Regions from separate parts of the Thioalkalivibrio sp. ALE21 genome, predicted to be linked through region 1. Evidence: predicted binding sites of a transcription regulator. Region 1 holds the regulator's gene; the other holds the start of a gene.
The links. Region 1 encodes sigma-54, which starts transcription at its own class of promoters, with help from an activator protein. Its sites were predicted from a motif close to TGGCANGNTNCNTGCTT; they were not measured.
Positions count from the first base shown of each region.

Region 2: a site for sigma-54 is predicted at 5,725-5,741, ahead of glnL (nitrogen regulation protein NR(II)). Genes of this name have one in related genera too.

Region 1 is NZ_QKMA01000004.1:58,427-67,538, reverse strand. It holds gene mpl (UDP-N-acetylmuramate:L-alanyl-gamma-D-glutamyl-meso-diaminopimelate ligase) at 1-340, shown strand, start outside; gene D893_RS05070 (flavin prenyltransferase UbiX) at 337-972, shown strand; gene D893_RS05065 (LON peptidase substrate-binding domain-containing protein) at 969-1,571, shown strand; gene trxA (thioredoxin) at 1,629-2,021, shown strand; gene D893_RS05055 (AEC family transporter) at 2,117-3,049, shown strand; gene D893_RS05050 (HPr family phosphocarrier protein) at 3,053-3,325, opposite strand; gene D893_RS05045 (PTS sugar transporter subunit IIA) at 3,297-3,722, opposite strand; gene rapZ (RNase adapter RapZ) at 3,727-4,614, opposite strand; gene hprK (HPr(Ser) kinase/phosphatase) at 4,620-5,660, opposite strand; gene D893_RS05030 (PTS sugar transporter subunit IIA) at 5,663-6,127, opposite strand; gene raiA (ribosome-associated translation inhibitor RaiA) at 6,132-6,470, opposite strand; gene D893_RS05020 (RNA polymerase factor sigma-54) at 6,474-7,997, opposite strand; gene lptB (LPS export ABC transporter ATP-binding protein) at 8,082-8,822, opposite strand; gene lptA (lipopolysaccharide transport periplasmic protein LptA) at 8,819-9,112, opposite strand, start outside.
Region 2 is NZ_QKMA01000003.1:197,604-206,715, reverse strand. It holds gene D893_RS04205 (hypothetical protein) at 1-478, opposite strand, end outside; gene polA (DNA polymerase I) at 506-3,217, opposite strand; gene D893_RS04195 (TIGR00730 family Rossman fold protein) at 3,355-4,080, shown strand; gene D893_RS04190 (DUF2782 domain-containing protein) at 4,080-4,460, shown strand; gene D893_RS04185 (hypothetical protein) at 4,454-5,242, shown strand; gene D893_RS04180 (DUF4124 domain-containing protein) at 5,221-5,598, shown strand; gene glnL (nitrogen regulation protein NR(II)) at 5,753-6,859, shown strand; gene ntrC (nitrogen regulation protein NR(I)) at 6,856-8,310, shown strand; gene D893_RS04165 (dihydroorotate dehydrogenase) at 8,338-9,112, opposite strand, start outside.

The DNA.
Region 1 (9,112 bases):
GGGCCTGCGCGGCGGACTGGACGAGGGCGGGCGCCTGCTGGTGGCGCTGGAGCCCCGGTCCAACACCATGCGCATGGGGGTGCACGCGGGTGCGCTGGGCGATGCCCTGGATCGCGCTGATGGCGTGCACCTGTACCGGCCGCCCGACCTGGACTGGGCCATCGGTCCGCTGCGCACCCGTCTGGAAGAGCGCCTGACGGTGGCGCCGTCGGTGGATGAGCTGCTGCAGGGGCTGCTGGACGGCCTGCGACCCGGCGACACCCTGGTGATCATGAGCAACGGCGGTTTTGGCGGGCTGCATCAGCGCCTGATCGACCGCCTGCGGGAGGAGCGGTCATGAGTCGGCGCATCGCCCTGGCCCTGACCGGCGCGTCGGGGGCACCCTATGGCCTGCGCCTGCTGGAGTGTCTGGTGCAGGCCGGGGTCGAAGTGCATCTGATGGTGTCGAAGCCGGGACAGGTGGTGCTCGGGATGGAGACCGACCTCGGCGTGCCCGGGCGGCCGGCGGAGATCGCCCGGTTCTTCAGTGAACGCTACGCTGCCGAGCCGGGTCAGATTCAGTGTTACGGCCCGGATCAGTGGACCGCCCCGGTGGCCAGCGGCTCGGCGGCCCCCGAGTCCATGGTCGTGTGCCCCTGTACCACGGCCACGGTCTCGGCGGTGGCGACCGGGGCTTCGCGCGGGTTGATCGAGCGCGCCGCCGACGTGGTCCTGAAGGAGCGCCGCCGCCTGATCCTGGTGGTGCGCGAGACCCCGTTCTCCGAGATCCATCTGGAGAACATGCTGCGTCTGACCCGCATGGGCGCCGTGGTGATGCCGGCCAATCCGGCGTTCTACCATCGCCCTGAAGGTCTGCAGGACCTGATCGATTTCATGGTGGCGCGGGTCCTGGATCACCTGCAGATCGAACACGCACTGGGTCCCCGCTGGGGGACCGGGCACCGCCAGGGTGGAGAGGACGGCCCCGAATGAAGACGCTTCCGCTGTTTCCGCTGAACACCGTACTGTTCCCGGGTGGTCTGCTGCCGTTGCGGATCTTCGAGACGCGCTATCTCGACATGGTGCGTGGCTGCCTGCGCGACGACAGCGGCTTCGTGGTGGTGGCGATCGAGCCGCCCGCCGAGGGCGAAGAGCCGCCGGACGAATCGGATCCGACGGTGGGGTTCCATGCGGTGGGCACCGAGGCGCGCATCATCGACTGGGACCAGCGCTCCGACGGTCTGCTGGGGATCCTCGCCAAGGGGGCGCAGCGCCAGCGGGTCCACAACCCGCGGCGGGGAGATGACGGACTGTGGCTGGGCGAGGTGGAGCCGCTGGACGAATGGCCGGCGGTCAGCCTGCCGGTGGACTATGCATCGCTGGCCGGTCTGCTGGAGCGTCTGCTGGATCAGCTGGGCACGCCATGGTCGCACCTCGAGCGCCACCTGGATGATTCGGCCTGGGTGGCCGGGCGGCTTGCCGAGCTGCTGCCGGTGGATCTCGGGATCAAACAGTCGTTGCTGGAATCCGATGATCCGATCGATCGTCTCGAGCGTCTGCGGGCGGCCATGCTCGCGCAGTCGTCTCCCTGACAGCATCCGGGCGGCCTGTTAAGGTAAAGGGCCGTAATTTCAAGCCGGAGCCCGATCATGGCCGTTCAGGAACTCACGCAGGACAACTTCGAATCCACCATCACCGGGAATGACATCGTCATCATGGATTTCTGGGCGCCGTGGTGCGGCCCGTGCCAGCAGTTCGCGCCGACCTTCGAGGAAGCCTCGAACAAGCACGACGACGTTGTCTTCGCCAAGGTCAACACCGACGAGGAGCAGGGCATCGCCGGGGCCTTCCAGATCCGCTCCATCCCGACCCTGATGATCTTCCGCGAGCAGGTCATCGTGTTTTCGCAGCCGGGCGTCCTCTCCGCGGCGCAGCTGGACGAGGTGCTGGGCAAGGTGCGCGAGCTGGACATGGAGGCCGTGCGCGCTGACATCGAAAAGCAGCAACAGGAACAGGAGCAGCAGGCCGGCGGCAACGCCTGAGCCCGGCTCCCGCCGTAACCACCTCCCGCGGCCCGTTTCCGGGTCGCCCCGTCTGCCACTCGCACCGACCCTGACAAGCCGACGAGGTCCCCCCCGTGCTCAGCGTGATGACCCAGATGGGGGCCCTGATCGTTGCCGGGGTCGGCTGGCGGATCCTGCAGCCCGGCGGTCTGGATGCCGAAACCACCCGCCGGGTCCTCACTACGCTCGTCTATTACCTGCTGCTGCCCGCGCTGGTGCTGCAGGTCCTGTGGACTGCACCGCTGGGCCTGGACTCGGTGCGCATCGCCCTGGTCGCCGGGGCAACGGTCCTGATTACCCTGGCCGTTACCGCTGGTGCGTGCCGTGCATGCACCGCCGACCGAGCCGCAGTGGGCGCGATGCTGCTGGCCGCCGCCTGGCCCAACGCGACCTATCTGGGCCTGCCGATCCTCGACAGTCTGTTCGGCGAGGCGGGGCGCGCGGTGGCCATCCAGTACGACCTGTTCGCCTGCCTGCCGCTGGTGCTGACCCTGGGCGTGGTTCTCGCGCGCCGCTACGGCGACGGCCGCATGCCGCCGGTGCATCCGCTGCGCGGCCTGTTGTCGGTGCCGTCGATCTGGGCCGCCCTCGTCGGTGTCACCCTGAACCTGGGCGGGGTGCCGCAGACGGTCTGGCTGGAGGAGTGGCTGGGGCTGCTGGCGGATTCGGTGTCGCCGCTGATGCTGTTCGCTCTGGGCCTGGCACTGGTCTTCCACCGCTTTCACGGGCGCGACGCCCGCCCGCTGGCGGTCGTCGTGGTGATCCAGCTGCTGCTGGCGCCGGCGGTGGCGCTGGGACTGGTGTGGCTGCTGGGCATGGAGGGGATCCCCGCGACCGGGACGGTGCTGGAGGCGGCCATGCCGGCGATGGTGCTGGGGCTGGTGTTCTGTGACCGCTTCGGGCTGGATACCGGGCTGTACGCGGCCGCGGTGACCCTGACCACGGCCCTTTCGCTGGTTACCCTGCCGCTGTGGTTCGCCCTGGCCGGCGGTCTTCTGGGGGGATGAGCCTCAGGATTCCTCGCCGAAGCGGTCGGCGACCAGTTCGGTCAGGGCATCCAGCGCCGCCTCGGCATCCTCTGCGCCGTCGGTGCGGATCGTGATCTCCGAGCCCTGCGCGGCGGCCAGCATCATCACCCCCATGATGCTCTTGCCGTTCACTTCCTGATCGTTGCGGGCGACGGTGACATCGGCGGTGTACTGACTGGCGAGGCTGACGAACTTCGCGGCGGCCCGGGCATGCATGCCCAGCCGGTTAACGATGGGAACTGCGCGCTGCGGCATCGCTGGATTCCTGGTCGCAGAGAAGGATTCCGTCATGGCCCCCGGACAGCGCCTTGTTGACCAGTTCGCTCAGGGGTAGATGGCGGTAGTTGAGTACGCGGACGAGCATCGGCAGGTTGACGCCCGCGATCACGCGCGCGTTGTGTCCGCGCGCCACGCGGCTGGCCACGTTGGCCGGCGTGGAGCCGAACATGTCGGTCAGGACCAGCACACCGGCACCGCTGTCGAGGGTTTCCATGCGGGCGCGCGCCTGCGCCTGAATATCGTCCGGATCGTCGCTTTGCGACATCGCCATGGACTCGCAGTCCTCGGGCAGGTCTCCCAGCATGCTCTGCGCGGTCTGCAGGAGTGTGTCGCCCAGGTTTTGATGCGTGATCAGGATCAGACCGACGCCCATGGAACTACTCCGTTTCAGGGGAGAGAGAATCGAGCTCGCGATGACGGGTGCTAACAGTAACATGTTCCCGCTCGCGCCACGCAGCCGCCAGCCGTTCCACCAGGTAGACCGAGCGGTGGCGCCCGCCGGTGCAGCCGATGGAGACCGTGGCATAGCTGCGATGGTCCGCCACCAGCCGCGGGATCCAGGTGTCGAGGAAGCCGTGGATGGATTCGAACATCGCCCCGACCTCGCCATGGCTGTCGAGGAAACCCGCCACCGCCGGATCCAGCCCGGTCAGCGGCGCCAGTTCACGCTCGTAGTGGGGGTTGGGCAGACAGCGCACGTCGAACACGAAATCGGAATCCAGCGGCGAGCCGTGCTTGAAGCCGAAGGACTGGAACAGCAGGGACAGGCCGGCGGTCTCGCGGCTGCCGACCCGGCCCCGCAACGTGCGCGCGAGGTCATGCATCGACAGCCGGCTGGTGTCCACGGTCAGGTCGGCCTCCACCGCCACGTGCCCCAGCCAGGTCCGTTCCATGCCGATCGCTTCCACCAGCGGGATGCCGTCGCGAGCCAGCGGATGCCGCCTGCGGGTCAGGTGGTAGCGGCGCAGCAGGACCTCGTCGGAGGCATTGAGGAACAGCACCTCGACCTCCAGGCCCGATCCGCGCAGCTCGCCCAGCAGCTTGCCGAAGCCGCTGAGGGCGTCGAGGCCCGAACGGACGTCCACGCCCACGGCCAGGTGGCGGTCACCGCCGGTGTCGTAATGGCCGCTGCGGACCTTCTCCACCAGTTCCGGCAGCATCGGCAGCGGAAGGTTGTCGACGCAGAAGTAGCCGGCGTCCTCCAGGGTATGCAGGGCGACGGTCTTGCCGGAACCCGACAGACCACTGACCAGCAGCAGACGCATGTCGGTCAGCCCTCGGGATCGGGGTTGGGGACCGTGGTGCTGGGCCCGCCGATGTGGAAGATGGACTCCTCCTGCTGATCCTCGCCCATCTGGCGCCGCTGGCGGGCGCGCAGGTCGTCCCCGGCGATGTAGCCCTGCATGTGCAGCAGGTGATTGCGGACCGCGGCCTCGATCATGACCGCGATGTTGCGCCCCGGCGCCACCGGCAGGCTGATCAGCGGGATGCGCAGGCCGAGGATCTCGCTTTCGCCGCGACGCCCGTTCAGACGATCGTCCGGCACCGGCGAGGGCTCGTTGTGGTCGCGCAGATCGATGATCAGGCGCAGATATTTGCCGCCCTTGATCGCCGAGTCGCCGTACATCGCGCGGATGTTGAGCACGCCCAGGCCGCGCACCTCGAGCAGGTCCTGGAGCAGGGCGGGGCAGTGTCCGCGCACGATATCGGGGGCAATGCGCGCGAATTCGGGGGCATCATCGGCGATCAGCCGATGGCCCCGCGAGATCAGTTCCAGCGCTACCTCGCTCTTGCCGACGCTCGACGCCCCCGAGATCAGCACGCCGATCCCGAGGATCTCCATGAACACCCCGTGGCGCACCTCGAAATGAGCGAGGCGCTGCTGCAGGAAATAGCGGAGCAGGGCGATGACTTCGTGCGAGGAGGTGCGAGTGCACAGTATCACTGGTAGAGGGTCGTCACCAGCGTGGGGCATGCGCGGGAACGGGCAGGTGTCCTCGGCGAAAATCACCATGGTGGTGCCGGTGCGGGCCATCTCCAGCACAAGGTGGTCACGCTGTTCGTCGGACAGGCCGGCGATGTAGCGGGCCTCGTAGTCGCCGATGACCTGGATGCGGTTGGGGCGGATCAGGTTGAGATGGCCGGCCAGCGGCAGGTCGCCATCGCCGACTCCCAGGAGTTCGCGGTCGCCCGCGGCCTCCTCCCCGTGGACGTAGCGCAGGTCCAGACGGCTCCCCATCGCCCGCGTGAGCGCGGCGATGGTGATGTTGCTCGCGGTGCCGTCGCCTGCCGCCTCCGCCCGGTCGGCCATGGTCAGGTGTCTCCCAGGGCCCGGGTGAGGGCCTGCTGGACCCCCGCGCTGTCCGCGGCGCGCCGGATGCCGGCGAGGGTGTCCGGCTGCGACAGGCCGCGTGCGAGCTGGGCCAGCAGGTCCAGGTGTTCGCTGGTGGCCTCTTCCGGCACCAGCAGGGCGATCAGGATGTCCACCGGTTCGTGGTCCATGGCCTCGAAATCCACGCCCTGATCCAGACGCAGGACCGCGATGCGGGGCGTATCCAGCTCGGCCAGACGGCCGTGCGGAATCGCCACGCCATGGCCGAGCCCGGTGGAGCCCAGTTTTTCGCGGGCCGACATGGCTTCGAACGCGGCGCTGGCCGCCAGCCCGTCCGCGGCCCCGTCCACCAGCAGATCGGCGAGGGTTTCCAGCGCTCGTTTCTTGCTGGAGCAGTCGGCTTCCAGTCCGATGCGCTCCGGGGTGATGAGCTCGGCCGGGTTCATCGGTTTACGGGGTCTGTTCGCGGTTGCGCTGGTGGCCTTCGGCGCGATGATGGTCCTTGACCTTCTCCTTGTGCTTGATCAGCTGGCGGTCGACCTTGTCGATCAGGCCGTCGATGGCGGCGTACATGTCGTCGTGGCTGGCCTCGGCGTGGATGTGGTTGCCGGTGACCTGCAGATTCGCTTCCGCCTTGTTGTGCAGCTTCTGCGTCTTCTCGTGGGTCAGCACCACGTGCACGTCGATCACCTTGTCGAAGTGGCGTTCCAGCTTCTCGAATTTCTCGTTGACGTAGTCGCGCAGGGCGTCGGTGATTTCGACGTGGTGTCCGGTGAGGTTGATCTGCATGGGTCAGGCTCCTTTCGGTTTGCTTCCGGTCGGCATGGCGGCCATCTGGCGGCGTTCGCTGGAGGATGGCAGGTTCATGCCCTCCCGGTATTTGGCCACGGTACGTCGGGCCACGTTGATGCCCCGATCCGCCAGGATCTGGGCGAGGCGGGAATCGCTGAGCGGTTTGCCCGGCGTTTCCTCTTCGATGAGTTCGCGGATCATGGCACGAATCGCGGTCGCGGAGCATTCCCCGCCGTCGCTGGTGCCCACGTGACTGGAGAAGAAATACTTGAATTCGAACACTCCGCGGGGGGTGTGCATGTATTTCTGCGTGGTCACCCGCGAGATCGTGGACTCGTGCATCTCCAGGGCTTCGGCGATGTCGCGCAGGATCAGCGGCTGCATCGCCACCTCGCCGTGTTCCAGGAACCCCTGCTGGCGTTCGACGATCGCTCGCGCTACGCGCAGGAGGGTGTCGTTGCGGCTGTGCAGGCTCTTGATGAACCACCGCGCCTCCTGCAGCTGGTCGCGCATGAATGCGCTGTCGCGGGCATCGGAGACCTGGCGGACCATGCCGGCGTAGAGGTCGTTGACGCGAATGCGCGGGGCGATCTCGGGATTCAGGTCGACCTGCCAGCCCTGGTCGGTATGACGCACGTAGACATCCGGGACCACGTATTCCGGCGGCGTCTCGCTGATCTGGGCGCCGGGACGCGGGTTGAGCGTACGGATCAGGTCCAGGGCCGCGGCCAGCTCGTCGGCATCGCGCACGCCGCTCTGGCGCTGCAGTGCCTTGTAGTCACGCCGGGCAAGGGCGTCCATGCCGTGTTCCAGGACCGCGCGCGCGGCTTCGCGCGAGGGCGCGTCCGGCGCCAGCTCGCCCAGCTGGACCTCCAGGCACTCGCGCAGATCCAGCGACCCGACCCCGAGGGGGTCGCAGTGCTGCAGCCAGTGGCGCACTGCCTCCACCTCGTCGGTGCCGACCGGGGTGTCCTCGCCCTGACTGATGGTGTCGGCCAGGGTCTCGACGTCCCCCTCGAGGTAACCGTCGCCGTTGATGGTGTCGATCAGGGCGGCGCCGATGCGCTGGTCACGCGGGGTCAGGTGCGACAGATGCAGCTGCCACAGCAGGTGGTCCTGCAGGCCACCGCCATCGTCGTCCGAGGTGTTTTCCAGGGGATCGCGGTCGTCCAGTCCGCGCGGGCTGGCGCTGGCGTCGTAGATGTCTTCCCAGCGGGTGTCGGTCACCAGTTCGTCGGGGATGACATCCTCCGAACCGCCGGCGTCCACCGTTTCGCCGGTGCCGGCGGCGGCATCGCTGGCGGTCTCGTTCTCGCCCTCGGTGCCGGGGTCCGGGGTTTCTTCGCCATCGGCGCCGAGTTCGTCGTCCTCGGCCTGTTCCAGCATGGGGTTGCTTTCCAGCGCCTGCTGGATCTCGGCCTGGAGCTCCAGCGTCGAGAGCTGCAACAGCCGGATGGCCTGCTGCAGCTGCGGCGTCATGGTCAGCGTCTGACCGAGCTGCAGGTTCAGCCCGGGCTTCAGCATGAGTTGGGAGAGGCGTTGTTCACCATAAGTGAATAGTAATCCCTTGTTGTGGCCTTGTGCACCGGCCGGATGTGGCGATCGGTGTCACAGGCGGAAATTTTCGCCGAGGTAGACCTCGCGCACGCGGGCATCGTCCAGCAGTTCCTCCGGCGTTCCCGCGCTCAGAAGGTGCCCCTCGCTGAGGATGTAGGCGCGGTGGCAGATGCCCAGGGTCTCGCGCACGTTGTGGTCCGAGATTAGTACGCCGATGCCGCGTTCGGCCAGGTGGCGGATCACTTCCTGGATCTCGCTGACCGAGATCGGGTCGACCCCGGCGAAGGGTTCGTCCAGGCAGATAAACCGCGGATCACCGGCCAGCGCACGGGCGATCTCGGCGCGCCGCCGTTCGCCTCCGGACAACGCGATGCCGGGGCTGTGGCGCACGGTTTCGAGCTGGAATTCCTCGATCAGGGCATCGCCAATGCGGCGGCGCTCGTGGCGGTCCAGTCCGGGCCGCAGTTCCAGCACTGCCTGCAGGTTGTCCTGGACCGACAGGCGGCGGAAGATCGAGGCCTCCTGCGGGAGATAGCCCAGCCCGGCGCGGGCGCGTTCGTGGATGGGGGCCTGCGTGATGTCGCGCCCGCCCAGGGTGATGCGCCCGGTATTGGGCCGGATCAGGCCGACCAGACTGTAGAAACAGGTGGTCTTGCCGGCCCCGTTGGGTCCCAGCAGGCCGACCACCTCGCCGGGCACCAGGTCCACGTCCATTGCGTCCAGCACGGTACGCTGGCCATAGCGCTTGCTCAGCTCGCGGGCGACCAGATGGCCGTCGGCCGCGGGCCTCATGGATCGTCCTCGCGTGGCTGCAGGCGGATGTGCACGCGCTCGTCGTCGGTGTCGCCGCGTTCCGCGCGGATCACGTCGCGCTCGAGGTCATAGGTGATGCGCTGCCCGCGGGCATCCTCGGCGGCGGTGATGACGCGCGCCCGTTCGGTCAGGATCACGCGTTCCTCGTCGAGGAAATAGTCGATGCGCAGCCCTTCGGCGATGCGCATCTCGCCGGTCTCGGGATCGGGCGACTCCAGGCGTGCGGGCTCGCCGTGGGCCTCGATCTCGTAGGGGCGGCGCTCGCGCAT
Region 2 (9,112 bases), on a different contig from region 1:
ACTGTACCCGCGCGGCGTCGCCGTCGCCTTCCGGCAGCACGGTCGCCGCCCAGGTCATCGCCTCGGTGGTGCAGATCGGCAGGGTGGTGGTGCCGGCGTATTCACCCGGGCCCACGCGTTCCAGGCGCGGGCGCTGGAAGCCCATGTACATCTCGACCCCGGCAAAATCCAGCTCGATCCACTCGGGGTCGCTGCCATCGTGCCCGACATGCCGCAGATGCAGCTCCAGCTCCTGCAGCATGGGCACCGGGCGCGGGGTGATCTCGAGGGTCATCTCGCCGCCCTCCGGGTGCTGCGCGGTACAGGCCCCTTCATTGAGATCGCAGATCTCCGGGGTCACCACCACGACATTGTCGCTGCCGTCACCGCCGGCCAGGTAGCGGTCCGCCGCCACCCAGCCGGCCGCCAGCAGCAGGCCCGCGACCAGCCACGGGGCCGCGCGGTTGAACCCGCGGGCCAGTGATTCGAGATCCCCCATGCTCAGCCTCCGGCTCCGACAGGGGCCTCAGTGGGCATCATCCCAGTTATCTCCGACGCCGATGTCCACCAGCAGCTCGACATCCAGCTCGGCCGCCCCGCCCATCGCGCGGCGGGCCCGCTCGCCCAGGGTCTCCACCGCACCCTCGGCAACCTCGAACACCAGTTCGTCGTGCACCTGCATGATCATGCGGGCATCGAGCCCGTTGCCGTCCAGGTCCTGCGCCATGCGCACCATCGCACGCTTGATGATGTCGGCCGCGGTGCCCTGCATCGGGGCATTGATTGCCACGCGTTCGGCCTGCTGCCGGCGGGCCCCGTTGCGGCTGTTGATCTCGGGCAGGTAGAGCCGGCGCCCGAACAGGGTTTCCACATAGCCCTGCTCGCGCCCGCGTTCGCGCGCCCGCTCCATGTAGGCGTGCACGCCGGGATAGCGGTGGAAATAGCGGTCGATGTACTCCCGCGCCTCGGCCTGCTCGATGCCCAGGTTGCGCGCCAGGCCCCAGGCCGACATGCCGTAGATCAGACCGAAGTTGATCGCCTTGGCCGCGCGGCGCTGCTCGCCGGTGACCGCGTCCGGGTCGGCGCCGAACACCTCCGCCGCGGTCGCGCGGTGGATATCCAGACCGTCGGCGAAGGCCTGCAGCAGGCCGGCGTCCTGCGACAGATGGGCCATGATCCGCAGCTCGATCTGCGAATAGTCGGCCGCCAGCAGGCGGTACCCCGGCTCGGCAATGAACGCCCGGCGGATGCGCCGGCCGGCCTCGGTGCGCACCGGAATGTTCTGCAGGTTGGGCTCGGAGGACGACAGGCGCCCGGTGGCCGCGCCGGCCTGGTGATACGAGGTATGCACCCGCCCGGTCTCCGGGTGGATACGCCGCGGCAGGGTCTCGGTATAGGTACTGCGCAGCTTGGACAGGCCACGGTGCTCCAGGATCAGCCGGGGCAGGGCGTAGTCGTCCGCCATCTGCTCCAGCACGTCCTCGGCGGTGGAGGGCTGGCCCTTGGGCGTGCGCCGCAGCACCGGCAGGCCCAGGCGCTCGAACAGGATCTCCTGGATCTGCTTGGGCGAGCCGAGATTGAACTCGGTACCGGCCTCGTCGAAGGCCTCGCGCTCGATGCGCTCCATCTCGCTCAGCAGCTCCTGGCTCTGCTCGCCGAGCAGGTCCGGGTCCACCTTCACGCCGGCGCGCTCGATGTCCGCGAGCACCGGCACCAGCGGCATCTCGATCTCGCGGTAGACGAAGGCCGGGCCCTCGGCCTCGTTCAGGCGCGGCCGGAACAGGGCGTCCAGACGCAGGCAGATGTCCGCGTCCTCGCCGGCATAATCGGTGGCGATGCCGACGTCCACCTCGGCGAACGGGATCTGTTTCGCCCCCTTGCCGGCCACGTCTTCGTATTTCGTGGTGCGGTGATCCAGATGGCGCTCGGCCAGGGAATCCAGGTCGTGCCGGTTGGCGCCGGCGTCGAGGCAGAACGACTGCAGCATGGTGTCATCGACGATGCCGCGCAGCACGATGCCATGGTTGCCCAGCACGTTGCGGTCGTACTTGAGGTTATGGCCGAGCTTGCCGTGTTCGGCCGATTCCAGCCACGGCCGCAGGCGCTCCAGGGTCGCCTCGCGCGGGAGCTGCGGATCGGCATCCGGACCGCTGTGGGCCAGCGGCAAGTAGTACGCGGTACCCGCCTCGAACGCGAAGGACATGCCGATCAGCTCGGCCCGCATTGCCTCCAGGCTGCTGGTCTCGGTGTCAAACCCGACCCGCGCGGCGCCCTGCAGGCGTTCCAGCAGCTCCGTGAATGCCGCCTCGTCCCGCACGGTGTGATATTGCGCCGCCTGCCCCGGATCGGCATCACCGCCGTTACCGGAGGCATCGCCCCCGGCGTCGCCGCCTTCCAGCTCCGCCCGCCAGCGGGAGAACCCGTGGTGGCGCACCCGCTCCAGCAGCTGCTGCGAATCGGGCTCGCGCAGCTCGAGGTCGTCGGGGCCCAGCGGGAGATCGACATCCCGGCGCACGGTGATCAGCTCGCGCGAGGTCGGCAGGCGATCGGCCGCGGCGCGCAGATTCTCGCCGATCTTGCCGCCGATCTCGTCGGCCCGCTCGAGGATGGTGTCGAGGTCGCCGTACTTCGCGATCCATTTGGCCGCGGTCTTGGGCCCGACCTTCTCGACCCCCGGGATGTTGTCCACGCTGTCGCCCATCAGCGCGAGGTAGTCGACGATCTGCCCCGGCTCCACGCCGAACTTCTCGCGCACCCCGGCGGGATCCAGCACCGTCCCGCTCATGGTGTTGACCAGGGTCACGTGGCCATCCACCAGCTGCGCCAGGTCCTTGTCGCCGGTGGAGATGACCACCTCCTGCCCGGAGGCCGCGGCACGGTCGGCCAGGGTGGCGATCACGTCATCCGCCTCCACCCCTTCCACGCACAGCAGCGGGAAGCCCATCAGCTGCACCAGCTCGTGCAGCGGCTCGATCTGCGCCGCCAGCTCCTCCGGCATCGGCGGCCGGGTGGCCTTGTATTCAGGGTAGATCTCGTCGCGGAAGGTGGGCCCCTTCGCGTCGAACACCACCCCCATGCGCTCGGGGGCATAGTCCGCGCGCAGCTTGCGCAGCATGTTGGCCACGCCGTAGAGCGCCCCGGTGGGGTGGCCGTCGGGGGCGGTCAGCGGGGGCAGGGCGTGGTAGGCCCGGAACAGGTAGGAGGAACCGTCGACCAGGACGAGCGGGGCTTGCGACATCATGCGGATCCGGCTGGGCTTGCGAGGGAAGCATTCTAGCAGGCTGCGGGGCCCGGCCCGAGCAACGCCGGCGCGATTTGTACGCCCGTCGGGCCACGGTTAGTCTAGGCGCCCCAGAGTGCAAAGAATGCGCCCCGATGAACGATCAAGATCGAGCGGAACACCCCGGGCTGCGGCCCATCGACGATTCCTCGCTGACCCGCGAGAGCTGGAAGATCTTCCAGATCATGGCGGAGTTCGTGGAGGGCTTCGAACGCCTGGCGCACATCAAGCCCTCGGTCAGCGTGTTCGGGTCGGCACGCATCCCGTCGGACCACCCGGATTATCTGCTCGCGGAGCAGATCTCGCGCCAGCTGTCGGACGCGGGTTTCGCGGTCGTCAGTGGCGGCGGGCCGGGCATCATGGAGGCGGCCAACAAGGGGGCGTTTGCCGGTCACTCGCCCAGCATCGGGCTCAACATCCAGCTGCCGCACGAACAGCACGCCAACCCGTACCAGGACATCGGGCTGGGGTTCCGGCACTTCTTTTCGCGCAAGGTGATGTTCGTCAAGTACGCCTCCGCCTACGTGGTGCTGCCGGGCGGCTTCGGCACGCTGGACGAGCTGGCCGAGATCCTGACCCTGGTGCAGACCGGCAAGACCCGCCGCATCCCGGTGGTGCTGGTGGGCAGCAAGTTCTGGGAAGGCCTGCTGCAGTGGTTCGAGGACGCGCTGGTCACCCATGGCACCATCGATGCCGAGGACCTCAATCTATACTCGGTGGTGGACACCCCCGAGGAGGTCGTGGACGTGATCTTCGAGTACTACGAGGCCCGCAGCTTCGAGCCCTCGGCGGAAGAGAAACAACGACTGATGGAGCTCTGATGATGACGAGCACCCGCGCCACGGCGCTGGCCGCTGCCCTGCTGGGCCTTTTTCTCGCCGCCGGGCCGCTGGCGGCCCAGGACTTCGAGGACGCCCCGCCACCGCCCGACATGCCCGACGAGGCCGCCCCGCCTCCGGTACTGGACGAGCGCGCCCGCCAGCTGCAGGAGCTGGAGGAAGCCGACGTCATCATCATGGAGCGCGACGGCGAGACCCGGCGCGAATACCGCGTGGACGGCGACCTGGTGATCGTTGAGGTCAACCCCGCCGCCGGACCCACCTACTACCTGGTGGATGTCACCGGGGAAGGCGACCTGCGGCGCCGTGACGACCTTTCCCCCGATTTCACCCCGCCTCGCTGGAGGATCCTGGAATGGTAAGCACACAGTCGACCGTGGAACTTCCGGCCGCGGGTGCCGCGGCGCTGGAAGCGGCCTTTGCCGCCGCCCGGGCGGCCGGCGCGCCCGTGGGGCTGCCCGCCGCCGGCGATGCCCCGCAGCTCGACGGGGATCGCGCGCGCTGGACCCTGGAGCGCGGCAACGCCGCGGAGCCCGGGGCGATCGCCAGTGGTCCCGGCACGCCGGAGGCGCTGGGCCGCCTCGCCGCCCGCTGGCAGGCCTGGCATCCGGCGGAGGTCCTGCCGCAGGACAGCGTCTGGCGCCGCGGCGTGCTGCAGCAGCAGCTGCGCGAACGCACCGAAGACCTGAGCTCAACCCTGGACGAACAGGCGCGCGAACAACTGAACCGGGAGCTGCATCATCAGGGGCTGTACCGGTTCGAGGACCTGCCGGTGGCCGGCAGCTTCTGGCACTCGGTCAGGCGGCACGGCGAGCACACCGGACTGGCGGATCTGACGATCCCGCCGGCCCCCGTGCCGGCGTTCTGGCAGCTGGCGCGCATCGCACTTGCGGTGAGCGTGAACGAGGCGGGCGAACTGGACCGCGAACGTTACCGGGCCCTGCTGGGCGGCTATCACCAGGAGCGCCCGCTGAGCGCGATCGAACGCGGCGCCGCCCCGACCCTGCTGCGCATGGCCGCGCTCGACGACTGGCTGGAACGCATCGAGGCCGGCCGCGCACCCGCGGGCCCCGATCCGCGCCTGGCCGGCCTGCAGGACGCCGGCACCCGGGTGCAGTCGGTATGGGTAAGGCCCGCCGCCTGATGACCCCGCGGGCCTCCCTCGCGGGGCTTTTGGCCCTGGCCATCGCCGGGGCGCCGGGCATCGGCGTTCTGGCCTCCACCGAGGTCCACCGCTGGGTGGATGAAGACGGTGTGGTGCATTTCTCCGACGAGGCGCCGGGCGACGGGCGCAGCGAACGCATCGAGGTTCAGGAGCCGATGGGCGCCGTCCCCCTGGAGAATGCCCGCGAGATCCTCGAACGTCCGATCCGGCGGCCGGGAGAAGACCCGACGGACGACGATCCGGAGGAAGACGCGGCCGCGGACGAAGAGGCCGACGAAGAAGACGAAACTTCGATCGAGGACGTCCCGGTGCCCGTGGAACTGGTGGATTTCTGAACCGCCCGCGAACGTCGCACCACAATAATGCACGGAATGCCTTATAATGGGGCAATGACTGCACCTTATCGGCGCATGCCCGCGCAATGCCCCCGGACGAAGCGCCCCGGCCCCCCGTGACCATGCTGGCGCGCTTCATGCTTAAAGCCGGATGATGAGCCCGCATACGCCCCGTCCGTCCCCTCCGCTGCCCACCCCTCCGTGGTGGGACGACCTGTCCACGGCCGTCATGGTCACCGACGGAGAACTGCGACTGCAGGCCATGAACGGTTCCGCCGAGGTCCTTCTGGGACTCAGCCGCGAACGCATCCTCGGGCACCCGCTCGGCCACTGGCTGCATCTGGACCGCAACCTGTCCACACGCCTGCGCAGCGCGCTGGTCCAGGACCAGCCGATCACCCTGCGGGCGCGCCAGATGGAACCCCTGCGCGCGGAGAGCTTCCTCGCCGATGTGATCATCACCCCGCTGCAGGGCGAGGGCGACGAACCCGGGCGGCTGCTGTTCGAGCTCAGCGCCATCGACCGCCACGAACGGATCTCGCGCGAGGAGCAGCTACAGAAGCAGCAGGCCATCTCGCGCGCAGTCACGCGCGGGCTGGCGCACGAGATCAAGAACCCGCTGGGCGGCCTGCGCGGTGCCGCGCAGCTGCTGGCCGGGGAACTGGATGATCCCGACCTGCGCGAATACACGCGCATCATCATCCACGAGGCCGACCGCCTGCGTGCCCTGGTGGACCGCATGCTCGGCCCCAACAACATGCCGCAACGGACATCGGTCAACCTGCACGAGATCCTCGAGCACGTGCGCGGCCTGATCAGTGTGCAGCTGCCGCTGGGCGTGAAGATCCGCGGCGACTACGACCCGTCGATCCCGGAGATCAAAGCGGATCGCGACATGCTGGTACAGGCGCTGCTCAATCTGGTGCAGAACGCGCTGCAGGCTCTGGGTGACGAGGGCGAGATCGTGCTGAGCTCGCGCATCCTGCGCCAGTACACCGTTTCCGGCAAACGGCACCGGCTGGTGGCGCGCCTGAGCGTGCGCGACAATGGCCCCGGAATCCCCGAGGAGGTCCGCGAACGGATCTTCTTTCCCATGATCACCGGTCGCGCCAGTGGCACCGGCCTGGGGCTGCCGATCGCGCAGAGCCTGGTGCAGCTGCATGACGGCCTGATCGAATGCCATTCACGGCCCGGCTCCACGCGCTTCGACATCCTCCTGCCCGTGGCCGGACCGCCCGCCAGCGAGAGCCCCGAGGCATGACTCCGACGGTCTGGATCATCGACGACGACGATTCCATCCGCTGGGTGCTGGAACGCGCCCTGAGCCGATCCGATATCGCGGTGCGCGGGTTCGAGTCCGCCGACGCGGCATGGGCGGCCCTGGAGACGGAAGACACCCCGGACACCATCGTCGCCGACATTCGCATGCCGGGGCTCAACGGGCTCGATTTCCTGGCGCGCATGCAGAGCCGGGGTGACGCGCCGCCGGTGATCATCATGACCGCATTCTCCGATCTGGAGAGCGCGGTGGGCGCCTACCAGACCGGGGCGTTCGAATACCTGCCCAAGCCGTTCGACGTGGACGAGGCGGTGGCCCTGGTTCAGCGTGCCCTGGAGGCTCGCCGTGACAGCCTGGCGGCCGCAACGCCCGACGAGGGCAGCGCCGAGGAAACCCCGATCATCGGCGAGGCGCCGGCGATGCAGGAGATGTTCCGCGCCATCGGCCGCCTGTCACGCTCCAACATCACGGTGCTGATCAACGGCGAATCGGGCACCGGCAAGGAGCTGGTCGCACGCGCGCTGCATCAGCACAGTCCGCGGGCGGGGCAGCCGCTGATCGCCCTGAACACCGCGGCCATCCCCAAGGACCTGCTCGAGAGCGAGCTGTTCGGCCACGAGCGGGGGGCCTTTACCGGCGCCAGCCAGACGCGCAAGGGCCGCTTCGAGCAGGCCGACGGCGGGACCCTGTTCCTCGACGAGATCGGCGACATGCCGTTCGACCTGCAGACCCGCCTGCTGCGGGTGCTGGCCGACGGGACCTTCTACCGGGTGGGCGGGCATACCCCCATCCATACCGACGTGCGCATCATCGCCGCGACCCACCAGGACCTGGAGGAGCGAGTGCGCGCGGGTCAGTTCCGCGAGGACCTGTTCCACCGCCTCAACGTGATCCGCATCCATGTGCCGTCGCTGCGCGAGCGGCCGGAAGACATCCCGCTGCTGGTGAATCATTTCATGAGCGAGGTCGCCACCGAGCTGGGCGTGGAGCCCAAGGTGATGCGCCCCGAGGTGGTCGCGGAGATGCAGCGCCTGCCATGGCCGGGCAATGTGCGCCAGCTGGAAAACACCTGTCGCTGGCTGACGGTGATGGCCTCCGGACGCGAGGTGCACCTGGACGACCTGCCGGCGGAACTGCGCCGCGATGACGCGCCCCGGTCCACGGATACGCCGCAACCGGGACCGGCCCGGACCGTGCCGGTCGAACCCCGGGAGTGGACCGATGAACTGGCGCGCGTGGCCCGCGAGCACTGGGAACGTGGCGACCGGGACGTGCTGGGAAGCCTGCAGCCGGCGATGGAACGCACGCTGATCCGCGAGGCGCTGCGGGCCTCGGGCGGACACCGCCAGCAGGCCGCGGCCCTGCTGGGCTGGGGCCGCAACACGCTGACGCGCAAGATCCAGGAGCTGGGTATGAACGAGGAGCGACCGTAACCGGCGGGCCCGGCCGCTGCCGGCGCGTCAGGCGCCGCAGCCGGAGAACCCCTCGTTCAGCTGCAGCCGCCCGGTCAGCTCGCTCACGTGGCCGATCCCGTGGCGGTCCATGTAGTCGTTGATGCCGGCGAGGATCTTCGGCAGGCACAGCGGATCGTAGAACAGCCCGGTGCCCACGCCCACGGTGCTGGCCCCCGCGAGCAGGAACTCCAGGGCATCCTCGGCGCGGGTGACCCCGCCCTGGCCGATGATCGGGATGCCATGGGCCCTGGCCACCTGGTGGACCTGGTGGACCTTCAGCAGCGCCACCGGCTTGATCGCCGGGCCCGACAACCCGCCCTGGTTGTTGCCGATCACCGCGCGGCCGCTCTCGGCATCCACCGCCATGCCCATCAGGGTGTTGATCACGGCAAAGCCGTCGGTGCCCGCCTCGATGCAGCGCCGGGCGTTCTCGGCGATGTCGGTCTGGTTGGGCGAGAGCTTGGTAATCAGGGGCTTCTGCGTGACCGAACGGCAGGCCTCGACCACCCGCGCGGACATGTCCGGATCATTGCCGAAGGCGACCCCGCCTTCCTTCACGTTGGGGCAGGAGATGTTGATCTCGATCGCGTCCACCGGGGAATCGTCGAAGGCCCGGGTGACCGCGATGTATTCCTCGATGGTGGAGCCGGAGACGTTGGCGATGAAGCGCGTCTCGTCGTAATCCAGCCCCGGCAGGATCCCGCCGACCACCTGTTCGACCCCGGGATTCTGCAGGCCGATGGCGTTGAGCATGCCCTCCGGGGTCTCGTACACCCGGTGC